2 regions of the Devosia sp. Z11_6 genome follow, and region 1 is predicted to be linked to the other one. Evidence: predicted binding sites of a transcription regulator. Region 1 holds the regulator's gene; the other holds the start of a gene.
The links. Region 1 encodes LexA, which represses DNA repair genes until DNA is damaged. Its sites were predicted from a motif close to TGTTCNNNNTGTGTTCNG; they were not measured.

Region 1 (6,526 bases):
CTCCCTCGATATCGACGAGCACACGCTGCTGTTCATGCGCGGCGCGGGCCCGATCGGCTATCCGGGGGCGGCTGAAGTCGTCAATATGCGGCCCCCTGCCTACCTCATCAAGAAGGGCGTCCACGCGCTGGCCTGTATCGGCGACGGGCGCCAATCCGGCACGTCGGGCTCGCCCTCGATCCTCAACGCTTCGCCTGAAGCGGCAGCGGGCGGCAACCTGGCCATCCTACGCACGGGTGACCGGGTGCGTATCGACCTCAACAATGGCACCGCCGATATCCTGATCTCGGACGCCGAGATTGCGACGCGCCGGCAAGAACTGGCGGAAGCGGGCGGCTACAAGTACCCCGCGCACCAGACGCCCTGGCAGGAAATCCAGCGCGGGCTGGTCGACCAGCTTGGCAATGGCGCCGTACTCAAGCCAGCAGTGGCTTACCAGCGCATTGCCCAGACCTATGGCGTGCCGCGCGACAACCACTAGGGCTTGAGCCCCAACGACTTCGAGATCCCCGCTTCGGCGGGGATTTTTGTTTCCAAGGCACGGCGAAACTCCGGTCGGCACGAGGCCTCCGGTTGGGAGCGGCGTTGGCGAGGCATTGCCTCAAAAAACGTTGCGCAAAACGGAAGCTCCGCCTCGCCAACAGCGACTGGGTGCCGATGCCCGCTCCCTCCTGCGGCGCATGCCAGATTCCGCGGATGTTGAACTAAACCCTGGCGGGCACCGCTGCCTGCGCCACATCAGGGTTCCGATGGCCAGTGCAGCTGCCATCGCGATTCTTCACCCAAGACCACCGGACGATAGAGGTCCACGGCTCTTGCGGACACCGGCCGGATCGCGGCGACCCACGATCCTCCAGCCTCCACGCACCAACCACTCGTCATGATCTCGCTTGGGTGCGCGGATGAGGAGACTATGCGGGCGATCGGCGGGGGCGGGGATAAGTTATTGTCGGGGGGCATGGGGCTTGAGCGGATTGCACGCTGGAGGTGGCCAGCCGGGTCTAACGTCACTCGCGGAGGAGGGGACTGAACCCCCACCCCGGCCCTCCCCTCAAGGGGGAGGGTGAAGGAGGGGGCACAAAGGCGCTGGTCTGGTGCGGCTCATGAGGACTATTGGGCGTCAACGAGCTCCGTTGAAGACGCTTGTTCCTGGCCAACTCAGGGCTCAGGCGTGGCGACCTATATGGGCGAGGGCGCGCTGAAACATGGGGTGCCATTCGGGTCCGGGTTGGCGCTCGAGTGGCCACCAGAAGAACTCGAACCAATGACCAACATCATCTTGCGTAAAGTAACACCAGTGTTCGGGGACGGGAGCGGCGGCACTCACCACAACGAAGTGCCAAAGCTGTTGCTCTGCAATGGAATTGCTGGATGGCAGCGTGCGCAAAGCCTCTGCCTGGAGGCCTGACTCCTCTGCGAGTTCGCGCAGAGCACCGACTTCCATCGGCTCGGAGCCTTCCCGCGTTCCTTTCACCAGCTGCAAGCCAGCCAAAGGATGCCTGAACGCCAAGCACTGGCGTTCTTGCGCCACCACCCGCAGCAGAACGGGACAGAGTTTTTCGACCCTCGGGGTCAATATTTACGCAGCAGGCCCACGAGGCGGCCCTGAACCTTGACGCGGTCGGGCGGGAAGATGCGGGTTTCGTAGGCGGGATTGGCCGCTTCAAGCGCGATGGTGTTGCCCTTGCGGCGCAGCCGCTTGAGGGTGGCTTCCTCGTCATCCACCAGCGCAACGATGATCTCGCCGGTCCCGGCAACATCCTGGCGACGAATCAGCACAGTGTCGCCATCGAAAATGCCCGCATCGATCATCGAATCGCCGCGCACTTCCAGAGCATAGTGCTCGCCCGGGCCAAGCATCTCGGGCGGCACCGAGATCGTGTGGGAGTGGCTCTGGATGGCCTCGATGGGGGTACCGGCGGCGATCCGGCCCATGACCGGGACCGCGACGGGGCGCACATAATCATCGCTCCAGCCCGAGCGTGGCGGCGGAGCGGCAACACGGCCCAGATTGCCTTCGATGACGCTGGGCTCGAAGCGGGCCTTGCGGCCGCCGAGCGCGGGGTTCATCGAATCGGGGAGTTTGAGCACTTCCAGTGCCCGCGCGCGATTGGGCAGGCGGCGGATGAAGCCGCGCTCCTCAAGCGCCGTGATCAGGCGGTGAATGCCCGACTTGGAGGCCAGATCCAACGCGTCCTTCATCTCGTCAAACGAAGGGGGAATGCCGCTTTCCTTCATCCGCTCATGGATGAACATCAGCAGTTCATGTTGCTTGCGCGTCAGCATCGGAGCCCTTCAATCGCAGAATCGGAACAAAGACTGAACGAGCATAGGTGTTCCAGTTATGTTCTGCAATAACGCTCAAGGGCGCAGGAGAAAATTCTTTGGCTCTGCTTAGAACCCGTCCAGCGGAATGGCCGCAGCTAGGGTGCCGGCGGGTTGTCCGGGATCGTACTCCGGCTGCACCAGCAGCATATCGGCACGGGCCAGCGAGGAGGTATGACCGCTATCGGTTTCGCTGATCGGGAGCAAGCCCGCACCTTGGCTTGAATGCACCATTTGGGCACGCATGAAGTGGCGCCGGGCGGTATTGGGCGGCGTGGGCGCAAGAAGCGGCAGGTGCCAGCGGGCGGGTTCGGCGACGCCGAGCCAGCGGCGGAGCGCCGGCTTGATGAAGACGGCGGCGGTCACCATGGCCGAAACCGGATTGCCAGGCAGGCCAAACACCAGGGTTTTGGCCATTGTGCCGAACATAAGCGGCTTGCCCGGGCGCATATTGATGCGCCAGAAATCGAGCTGGACGCCGAGACTCAGCAGGATTTCCTGCACGATGTCATGGTCGCCAACACTGGCGCCGCCCGTGGTGATGACGAAATCGGGCGCTTCGGCAAAGATGGCGGCGAGGCGCTCGGCAAGCGCCGCGCGGTTGTCGGGAGCGATGCCGTAGTCGCGGATCTCGGCGGCGTAAGGCGCAAGCAGCGGCCGCAAACCAAAGCTGTTGGAGGCGACGATCTGGCCCGGTCCGAGCGTGGCGCCGGGCAGCACCAGTTCGTCCCCGGTGGCAAGGAGCGCTATGCGCGGCTGCACGGCGACGGGCAGCGTCGCGCAATTAGCGGCGGCCGCGACGGCCAGTTGCATGGGAGTGAGGCGAGAGCCTCTCGGAATCAGCTCTTGGCCTTGGCGGAAATCGTCGCCAAGCGGGCGAATGCTACGCCCGATGGGAGGCTGGGCGGCAAAGCTGACGCGGTCGCCGGTGCGGGTCGCTTCCTCCTGCATGATCACGGCATCCGCGCGGGGGGGCACGGGCGCCCCGGTAAAAATGCGCACGCAGGTGCCCGGGGCGACTTCCGCGCCAAAACCGGCGCCGGCTTGGGCGGTACCCACGACCGCAAGGCTCGCGCCCGGCACGATATCGGCGGCGCGCACGGCATAGCCGTCCATAGCGCTGGCAGGGAAGGGCGGCTGGTCATGACGGGCAAGCAGGGGCTCGGTCAACACCCGGCCGGCGGCAGCTTCCAGCGGCACCGACTCGGTGCGGGCGGGCGGCACGCGGGCGAAAATGGCCGTGAGGGCGTCTTCAACCGGGAGCAGGCTCATGGCGCCCGCTGAAAATCGCCGGACTTGCCGCCCGATTTCTCGAGCAGGCAGATCGCGGAGATAACCATCTCGCGGTCAATGCCCTTGGCCATGTCATAAAGCGTGAGCGCGGCGGTGGAGGCCGCCACGAGGGCTTCCATTTCCACCCCGGTCTGGCCGGTGGTTTCGGCAGTCGCAAGAATGGTGATGGCGCCGGGCTCGCGCGCCTCCATCTCGACGCTGACCTTGGTGAGCGGGATGGGGTGGCAAAGAGGGATGAGCTCGGCGGTCTTTTTGGCTGCCATGATGCCCGCGACGCGCGCGACGGCCAGGGCGTCGCCCTTCTTGAGGGCGCCACCCATGATGGCGGCAATGGTTTCGGGCCGACCGCTGATCACCGCCTGGGCGAGGGCGCGGCGGCGGGTGACTGCCTTGTCGCCGATATCAACGATATGGGCTTCCCCGCGCTCGTTGAGATGGGTCAGCTGCGGCTCGCTCATGGATGGGCGGCCTGGAGAGTACCCTGCAGGAGGGCGCGGGTGGCGGCGACCACATCGGCCTGGCGCATCAGCGATTCGCCGACAAGGAAGGTGCCGATGCCGGCGGTGCGGTCGAGATGCTGCAGGTGTTCGTGGCCGTTGATGCCGCTTTCGCTGACCAGCACCTTGCCCGCGGGCACGCCGCCAGCAAGGTTGACCGAGGTATCGAGTCGGGTCTCGAACGTGCGCAGATTGCGGTTGTTGATGCCGATGAACTCGGCGTCGAGCGCCAGCGCCCGGTCGAGCTCGAGCTGGTCGTGCACTTCCACCAGCGCATCCATGCCCCACTCGCGGGCGCTATCGAGCAGATAGCGGGCCACATCGTCGCCAACAGCGGCAAGGATGATGAGGATGCAGTCGGCCCCCCAAGCGCGCGCTTCGGCGACCTGGTAGGTTTCGAAGAGGAAATCCTTGCGCAGGACCGGCAAGGCGGTGGCGTCGCGCGCCTCCCGCAAAAACGCCGGCGAGCCCTGGAACGAGGGCTGATCGGTGAGGACCGACAGGCACGTCGCGCCGGCCTCTTCATAGGCGCGCGCGATCTCTGCCGGGTTGAAATCGGGCCTGATCAGGCCCTTGGAGGGGCTGGCTTTCTTGACCTCGGCGATCAAGGCGTATTCGCCGCGGGCGCGCTTGGCCTTGATGGCGGTGAGAAAGCCGCGTGGTGGGGGCTGGTCATGGGCGGCGGCAACCACTTCGTCCCAAGGGCGCAGGGCCTTGGCCGCGGCGATTTCCTCGCGCTTATAGGCTTCGATCTGCTTGAGAATATCGCTCATGGGGGTGTTCCATTGGAGATGGCGACGAGGCGCTCGAGGGTTTCCCGGGCCTTGCCGCTGTCGATCATTTCGGCGGCCATGGCGGCGCCGCTGCGCAGATCGCTCACCACATCGGCCACGATCAGCGAGGCCGCGGCGTTGAGGAGAACGATGTCGCGATAAGCGCCGGGCGCGCCGTCAAAGAGCGCGTGGATGGCGAGGGCATTATATTCGGGTTCGCCGCCCAGGAGGTCATTGGGATCATGGCGCGACAGGCCCGCATCTTCGGGGGTGACTTCGAAGCTGTGAAGGTTGCCGTCAGCGATCTCGGCCACATAGGAGGGGCCAGTGACCGTAAGCTCGTCCAGCCCATCGCGACCATGCACCACCCAAGCCTTGATCGCCCGGTTGGCGAGAAGCGCGGCGGCGACCGGCTCCACCCATTCCGGGGAATAAACGCCGAGCATATAGCGCCGTACGCCAGCTGGGTTGGACTGCGGTCCGAGCAGGTTGAACATGGTGCGCACGCCCATTTCGGCGCGCGAGGGGCCGACATGGCGCATGGCCGGATGATGGGACGGCGCGAACATGAAGCCGATCCCGGCCTCGTTGATGCAGCGCGAGATTTCGGCAGGGGTGAGGTCGAGCTTGACGCCGAGGGCTTCAAGGGCTTGGGAGGAGCCCGATTTGGACGACAAGGCGCGGTTGCCGTGCTTGGCGACGGGAACGCCGGCGGCGGCAACAACGATGGCGCTGGCTGTCGAAATGTTGAGCGTGCCAACACCATCACCGCCGGTGCCGACAATGTCGATGGCGTGTTCGGGGGCGTCGACCGTCACCATCTGCTCGCGCAGGATCGACACGGCGGCGGCGATCTCACCTACCGACTCGCCCTTGAGGCGCATGCCCATGAGGAAAGCGCCAAGTTGCGAGGGCGTGGCTTCACCGGCCATGATGGTGCGCATCACCGAGCGCATTTCCTCGCCAGTGAGATTGCGGCGGTCAGCAATCTTGGCCAGCGCCTGCTTGATGTCCATCAGGCGGTCTTTCCGTTGAAGTCGCGAGCGAGGTTGAGGAAGTTCTGCAACAGCGCGTGCCCGTTCTCGGAGGCGATGCTTTCCGGGTGAAACTGCACGCCATGTACCGGCAGGCTTTCGTGCTGCATGCCCATGATCAGGCCATCATCGGTGGTGGCGGTGACCTTGAGGGTAGCGGGCAGGGTGGTCGGTTCAACCACAAGCGAGTGGTAGCGCGTGGCTTCAAAGCGTGAGTTGAGACCGCGGAACAGGCCTTCGCCCGTGTGGTTGATGGCGCTGGTCTTGCCATGCACCAGTTCGGGCGCACGCACGACGTCGCCGCCCATGGCCTGCCCGATGGCCTGATGACCAAGGCATACGCCCAGAATGGGGATCTGCGCCTTGAAGCGGTCGATCACCGCCAGGCACACGCCGGCTTCGTTGGGGGTGCAGGGCCCGGGAGACAGGACGATAGCCTGGGGGGCCATGGTTTCGATCTCGTCGGGGGTGATCTTGTCGTTGCGCACCACGGTGAGTTCGGCGCCAAGTTCGCCCAGATAGTGGACGAGGTTGTAGGTGAAGCTGTCGTAGTTATCGATAACGAGCGTGCGGGTCATGGGTCTGCTCCAGCGCAGCTATAGGG
Region 2 (6,526 bases), on a different contig from region 1:
ACCAGCCGGGCCAGATCGGAGGTGCGCGAGCCAAAGATCTCGGACATGGTTTGCATGCGGCCCGTCATCTCCGACTGCACCTGCATAAGCCCGGCGAGATGGCGCTCCATGGCTTCCGAGCGCGCCAGCACCGCCGCAGTTTCCGCCGCCCGCGCTTGCCCGGTGCGCAGCGCCGCCAGCACGAGCACCAGCAGCAGCAGGACGATGAGCCCGCCACCCGCCGCGAGCGCCTGGAGCGGAGTGACTGCGAATTGGCCGAAAACAAGAAGCGGGCTGTCCATGCTGCTGGTTTAGGACGATTCGGGCGTTCCTCCTATGTTCTTGTGCGGCGTGGCGCCAACTGGCGACCAGTTGCGGGGGGAGTGACCCGGATTTTATAGGGCAACAACACAGGTTTAGGGAATGCCTACTCCCGCCCCCCCGGCGCGTTGCGGGTGGAGCCAGGAGAGAGCCATGCCACTATATTTCTTTGATACCGATGATGGTGACGTCTTGTTCAGGGACGAGATCGGCTCTGACCTGGCTAGTGACCACGCCGCGCGCGACGAAGCCTCAAGCGCCCTGGCGGAACTGGCCAAGGACCATATTCCCGGGGCCTACCCGCAAAAGAACATCACCATGTGGGTGCGCAATGAAGAGGGTGAGCCGATCCTGCAACTGGCGCTGAGCTTTGCCATCCGGCCCCTGAAATAGCGGCGTGGGCGCTGCCGACCAGTTCGCGCAATTCAGTCGAGCTCCCCGGCGTAAGCGGCCAACTGATTAATGGTGGTGCCCCAACCTTCATCAAAGCCCAGTTCGGCGTGCTTGTGGCTATCGGCGGCGTTTTTGTGGAGGACACGAGCGGAATAGCGGGTGCCCGGCCCTTCGGGCGTAAAGGTGATGATCGCCGTCAGCGCCAGCCATGGCTCGGTGGGACGCCAGCCTTCGGCCAGGGCCGTGGTCCAGACCAGGCGCTGCTCGGGCAAAACCTCGAGAAAGCAGCCTTCCACATGGGGTTGGAACGGTCTCTCCCCTTCGCGCATCCGGGTTTCAAAGCCGCCGCCGGGGCGCAGATCGAGCTTGACCACCTCGCATTCTATGGGCGCCGGGATCCACCAGCGCGCGAGATGCTCCGGCCGGCTCCAAGCGGTCCAGACCTTGGCGGGCGCTGCGTTGATGAAGCGAGTAATGGTGAGTTCGTCGTCGCAAACAGTCATGGATTTGGCTCCTCGGCCAGATGGTTTTCGACATAAGCCGCGAGCCGATCCGCCCCGGCGCTCCAGAATGCGCGTTGCTCGGCCAGCCAGCTTTCGGCTTGCAGCAGCCGCTCGGGCTCGATGCGGCAGGTGCGAATACGGCCGGTTTTTTCCGTCGCTATCAAACCGGTCTCCTCAAGCACCCGCAAATGCTTGAGAAAGGCGGGCAAGCCCATGGCGAAGGGCTCGGCCAGTTGCTTGACCGGCTTGGGGCCAGCCAGCAGCTGGCGGAGCACCGCCCGCCGGGTCGGGTCGGCAAGGGCGTGAAAGGCTCCGTCAAGGGCTGGGTCAAAGTTCTCCATGTGGTGAACTATGGACATCAGTTCACCACTTGGCAAACTAAACCTGTTGCGCGTTGGTAAGGGGCGCTCAGGCAGAGCGCGGTGGGTCCTGCTCGAACTGACCGGCACCAGCGACAGGGATTAGCCAGGGTTCGCGGCGCTTGATCCAGCCTTCGCGGGTGGGCACGAAGGCGGCCGGGACCTGATCGAGAGAGCCCAGCACGATTTCAGCGCCGGTTTCGCCGAGGTGGAAGAGCGGCGCGCCGCATTGGGGGCAAAAGCTGCGCCCCTTAAAAGTGGCGTAAGTGCCGGTGACAGAGAATCGCCCGACCGGCCAGTCGGCATAATACAAAAAGGTGCTGCCGGTTTCGCGCCGGCAATCGGTGCAATGGCAAAGGCCCACTTTGAGCGGTTCGCCCGTCACTTCGTAGCGCACCGCGCCACAGCGGCAACCACCCTGATAGGTTGTTGGCATGGCGTTATCCTCCCTGTTGCGGCAACGGAACGGCCTTGGCGGGGTTCCAGCGCAGTTGACCGGAAGCGCCGAAAATACCATATCGGGAACAATTCCCTTTTGCCTGGACGAATAAACATGGCTATCCGCCCCATTCTTGTGTTGCCCGACCAGCGGCTGCGTGCCGTCGCCGACGCCATCCCCGAGGTGGACGAGGAGATCAAGACGCTGGCCAAGGACATGCTGGATACCATGTATGACGCGCCCGGCATTGGTCTTGCCGCCCCCCAGATCGGGGTGATGAAGCGCATCGTGGTGATGGACCTAGCGGGCGAAGGCGAAACGCCCGATCCGCTGGTGATGATCAATCCCGAGATTACCAAGGTTTCCGACCAGATCCAGGTGACCGAAGAAGGGTGCCTGTCGATCCCCGAGCTTTACTATGAAGTGGAGCGGCCTGACGCGGTGACGGTGAAGTACACCGATCTGGATGGCAATGAAGTGGTTCGGGATGCCGATGGCAAGTTGGCCGTTTGCATCCAGCACGAGATCGATCATCTCGATGGCGTGCTTTACATCGACTATCTCAGCCGCCTCAAGCGCGACCGGGTGATCAAGAAGTTCGACAAGGCCGCCAAGCGCGCCGCGGGCTGAGCGCCGTGTTGCTCGTGGCCGGGGCTTGCCGCGGCCGCTGACTTGATTGAGATGTTGTCGAGGGGTGGGCTGGTTGTGGCCTGCCCCAAGTTTTGATTGCTGCCCGGGAGTTTGCCGATGCGCGTTGTTTTCATGGGCACGCCCGAATTTGCCGTGCCGACCCTGTCCGAGATCGTTTCGAGCGGGCATGAGGTGGTGGCAGTTTATACGCGCGCCCCAAAGCCAGCCGGGCGCGGGCAGGCCGAGCGCAAGTCGCCGGTGCATCTGGCGGCGGAAGCGATGGGCATTCCCGTGCTGACGCCGCGCTCACTCAGGGGCCCCGACGAGCAGGGCGTATTTGCGCTCCATGATGCCGATCTCGCGGTGGTGGTGGCCTATGGGCTCATTCTGCCCAAGCCCATTCTGGAAGCGCCGCGTGAGGGGTGCCTTAACCTGCATGGCTCGCTGTTGCCGCGCTGGCGGGGCGCCGCGCCAATGCAGCGCGCGATCATGGCCGGAGACACGCAGACCGGCGTCATGGTGATGCGCATGGAAGAAGGGCTCGACACGGGCCCGGTAGCGCTGGGCGAAGTGATCCCAATCGGACCCGACACCACGGCGGGCGAATTGCACGATACCATGATGCGGGTGGGGGCCGATTTGATGGGGCGGGCGCTGGCGGCGCTCGAGCGGGGCAGCCTTGATTTCACCCCGCAGCCCGAAGCGGGCGTCACCTATGCCAAAAAGATCGAAAAGGGCGAAACCCGGATCGACTGGTCGCGGCCGGCGGCTGAGGTGCACAACCATATTCGCGGCCTTTCGCCGTTTCCCGGCGCGTGGTTCGAGATCGAGCTCGGTGGCAAGCCGGTGCGCGTCAAGGCGCTGCGCTCGACGCTGGCGGAGGGATCAGGGGCGCCCGGCACGGTATTGCCGGAGCTGACCATTGCCTGCGGGACTGGCGCCGTGCGGCTCGTCCAGGTGCAGCGCGAAGGCAAGACGGCGATGGATGCCGCGACGTTCCTGCGCGGTGCCGGTGCGCTGCCGAGGATGCTCAGTTGATCGCGAAGTTCGAGATTTGTGCTCCCTTCCCCCTTGAGGGGGAGGGCCGGGGTGGGGGGTGGCCTTGTGGGTCACTGACGGACCCCCTCCCCCGGCCCCTCCCCTCAAGGGGGCGGGGAGGCCAGACCTTGGGCCGGTGTTGAGCCATGGCGCGGTTCAAGCTGGTTCTTGAATATGACGGAACCCCGTTTTCGGGCTGGCAGGTGCAGCCGATCCGGCTGACCGTGCAGGGCGTGCTGGAAGACGCGATCGAGCGGTTTTCGGGCGAGCGGGTGGTGACGCAAGCGGCGGGGCGCACCGATGCGGGGGTGCATGCGCTGGGCCAGGTGGCGCATTTCGACCTTTCCCGCCCTTGGGACCCGTTCCGGGTGCGCGAGGCGCTCAATTATCACTTGCGGCCCCATCCGGTGGCGGTGATATCGGCCGCAGCGGTGGATGAGAGCTTTGAAGCGCGGTTTTCCGCCACCGCGCGCCACTATGAGTACCGCATCCTCAATCGACGGGCGCCGGCGGTGATCGAGCGCAACCATGTGTGGCACCTGCCCATGCCGCTCCAAGCCGAGCCGATGCACGAAGCGGCGCAGGGCATTCTGGGGCTGCATGATTTCACGACGTTCCGGGCGGCGGAGTGCCAGGCCAAGTCGCCGCTGCGCACGCTGGACCGGCTCGATGTGCGGCGCGAGGGCGAACATATTGTGGTGGTGGCGAGTGCCAGGAGCTTCTTGCATCACCAGGTGCGCTCGCTGGTGGGTTCGCTCAAGCTCGTCGGTGAGGGCAAATGGGCGCCGGAACGCTTGCGCCAGGTGCTCGATGCGCGCGACCGGCGGCAATGCGGGGCGATGGCGCCGTCAGCCGGGCTGTATCTGACCGGCGTCGACTACTAGACGGGCGGCGGCACTGCCGGCATCAGCATGCCGTAAAATAGCAGCAGCCCGATGCTGGCGCCCACCAGCTGGGCGACAATGAACATCGCCACCTGCATGGGCGAGAGCGTCACGATCAGGCGGGCAATGTTGATGTCGATGATGATCACGACGATGATCACGCCGAAAAAGGCAATGCCGCCGCCGTCGCCCACCAGCAGCAGGAGCAGCGACAGGAAGGCGGTGAAGAACGTGGTCCAGTTATCGGCGACCAGGAAGGGCACGAAGCCATCGGTGCGCCCGAGCTGGCGCAGCACCACATAGGCGAGAGCCGCCTGGAGCAGGAACAACACGCCATTCATCAGCAGGCCACGGGTGGCCAGGCCCGGCTCAAGCCCAAGGCCGAACAATTGCGGCACAAAGGCCGAGATCGCGTTGGCCAGGAGGAAGGCAATAAAGGAGCCGATCAGGCCGCGCTGGCTGAAATCGAAAAAGCTTGCTGCCTGCCGGTTGCCGGTCAGGAGCGCAAAGCAGCCGCGTGCCGCACTAGCCAGTTCATCGCGAAAACTCGTGGTCGGCTGGGCCAATGGTTACTCGGCAATCATAGGGGGGACGCGGCGGGGTTCAGGAGCATGTAAAGGCTCACCGGCATGCCGACAAGCAGCGCGATCGTTAAAACTGCAAATGCGACCGAAACGCCTCGGCTCCAGCCGGCCGCAACACGGCCGAGCCGATAAAGCAAATAGCCCAGCGCGAGCCAGACCAGCAGCAGCGCGGGGCCGCCGATGAGGGAAACCACCGTCCCGGCAACAAGATAGGCCACCAGCGCATAAATGCCGGGGACCAGCAAAGTGCGCAGCGGGGCCGGGCTGGCCAGAACGCGCTTGGTGATCTGGATGGCCAGCAGCAGCGCCAGGATCGAGAGCGCCTGCACCACCAGCGCCGAAGCGATGCCCATCATGCTGGGCATGCCAACGCCCATGGAGGCGAAGGCGACGGACAGAAAGGCCACAAACAGGAAGATGGACAGCGCGGCCGCGAGGCCTGCATTGGTCAGGGTGAAGTGCTGCGACCAGGCGGGGTCACCGCGCAGCAGCAGCATCCAGCCGCGCCAGGCCCGGGTGAGCGCCGCCCAGAGCTTCACGCAACCGCACCGGCAAAAAAGCGGCGCATGAATTGCGTGTAGATCTCGGTCAGCCCGGTGAGATCGGAGATGGCGATGTGCTCGTCGATCTTGTGCATGCTGGGGCCCACAAGACCACATTCCACCACCGGACCATAGGGGGCAATGAAGCGGGCGTCCGAAGTGCCGCCGCCGGTGGAATATTGCGGGCGCTGCCCGGTGCAGTCCGCGATGGTGTCCGACAGCAATGCAACATGCTCGCCGAGGGGGGACAGGAAGGACAGCGAGGGGCGGCCGATGACCTCGAACCGCACGGTGGTGCCGGAGGGATCCACCTCGGCGATGCGCTCGCGCACCCATTGTGCCAGGGTGTCGGGGGTCCAGCCATCGTTGAAGCGGATATTGAAGCGCAGCGTCCCGGCGGCGGGGATCAGATTGGCGGTGGGATTGCCCACATCGATCGAGGTGAGCTCGAGATTGCTGGCCGGAAAATGCTCGGTCGGGGTGTCGAGACGCGTTTCGCTCAGGGCGAGAGCAATGCGGGACAGTACGGGGAGCGGGTTGTTGGCCTTGTCCGGATAAGCGACATGGCCCTGGGTGCCCTCGACGGTGACAACGCCCGAGAACGAGCCGCGCCGGCCGATCTTGATGCTGTCGCCAAGGGTGGCGGCGGAACTCGGCTCACCCACCAGGGCGAAGTCGAAACGGTGACCCTGTTCATGGGCCCAGGCCATGAGCTTGCCGGTGCCGTTGACCGCGTCGGCTTCCTCGTCATTGGTGATGGCGAGCATGATCGTGCCGGCGTCAGCGGGAATGGCGGCGGCAGCGGCGACAAAGGCTGCAATGCCCGACTTCATGTCGGCGGCGCCACGGCCATA

Region 2: a site for LexA is predicted at 2,065-2,082, ahead of def (peptide deformylase). Genes of this name have one in related genera too.

What each region holds. Positions count from the first base shown of each region.
Region 1 covers NZ_JBYUNQ010000003.1:125,800-132,325, reverse strand. The annotation lists gene AC3YMN_RS10000 (IlvD/Edd family dehydratase) at 1-481, shown strand, start outside; gene AC3YMN_RS09995 (NUDIX hydrolase) at 1,166-1,474, opposite strand; gene lexA (transcriptional repressor LexA) at 1,573-2,286, opposite strand; gene AC3YMN_RS09985 (molybdopterin molybdotransferase MoeA) at 2,395-3,597, opposite strand; gene moaC (cyclic pyranopterin monophosphate synthase MoaC) at 3,594-4,076, opposite strand; gene trpC (indole-3-glycerol phosphate synthase TrpC) at 4,073-4,888, opposite strand; gene trpD (anthranilate phosphoribosyltransferase) at 4,885-5,907, opposite strand; gene AC3YMN_RS09965 (anthranilate synthase component II) at 5,904-6,500, opposite strand.
Region 2 covers NZ_JBYUNQ010000008.1:76,731-83,256, reverse strand. The annotation lists gene AC3YMN_RS17840 (DNA recombination protein RmuC) at 1-281, opposite strand, end outside; gene AC3YMN_RS17835 (DUF6894 family protein) at 454-693, shown strand; gene AC3YMN_RS17830 (SRPBCC domain-containing protein) at 726-1,196, opposite strand; gene AC3YMN_RS17825 (ArsR/SmtB family transcription factor) at 1,193-1,555, opposite strand; gene AC3YMN_RS17820 (GFA family protein) at 1,605-1,991, opposite strand; gene def (peptide deformylase) at 2,109-2,624, shown strand; gene fmt (methionyl-tRNA formyltransferase) at 2,742-3,662, shown strand; gene truA (tRNA pseudouridine(38-40) synthase TruA) at 3,809-4,546, shown strand; gene AC3YMN_RS17800 (hypothetical protein) at 4,543-5,112, opposite strand; gene AC3YMN_RS17795 (hypothetical protein) at 5,127-5,669, opposite strand; gene dapE (succinyl-diaminopimelate desuccinylase) at 5,666-6,526, opposite strand, start outside.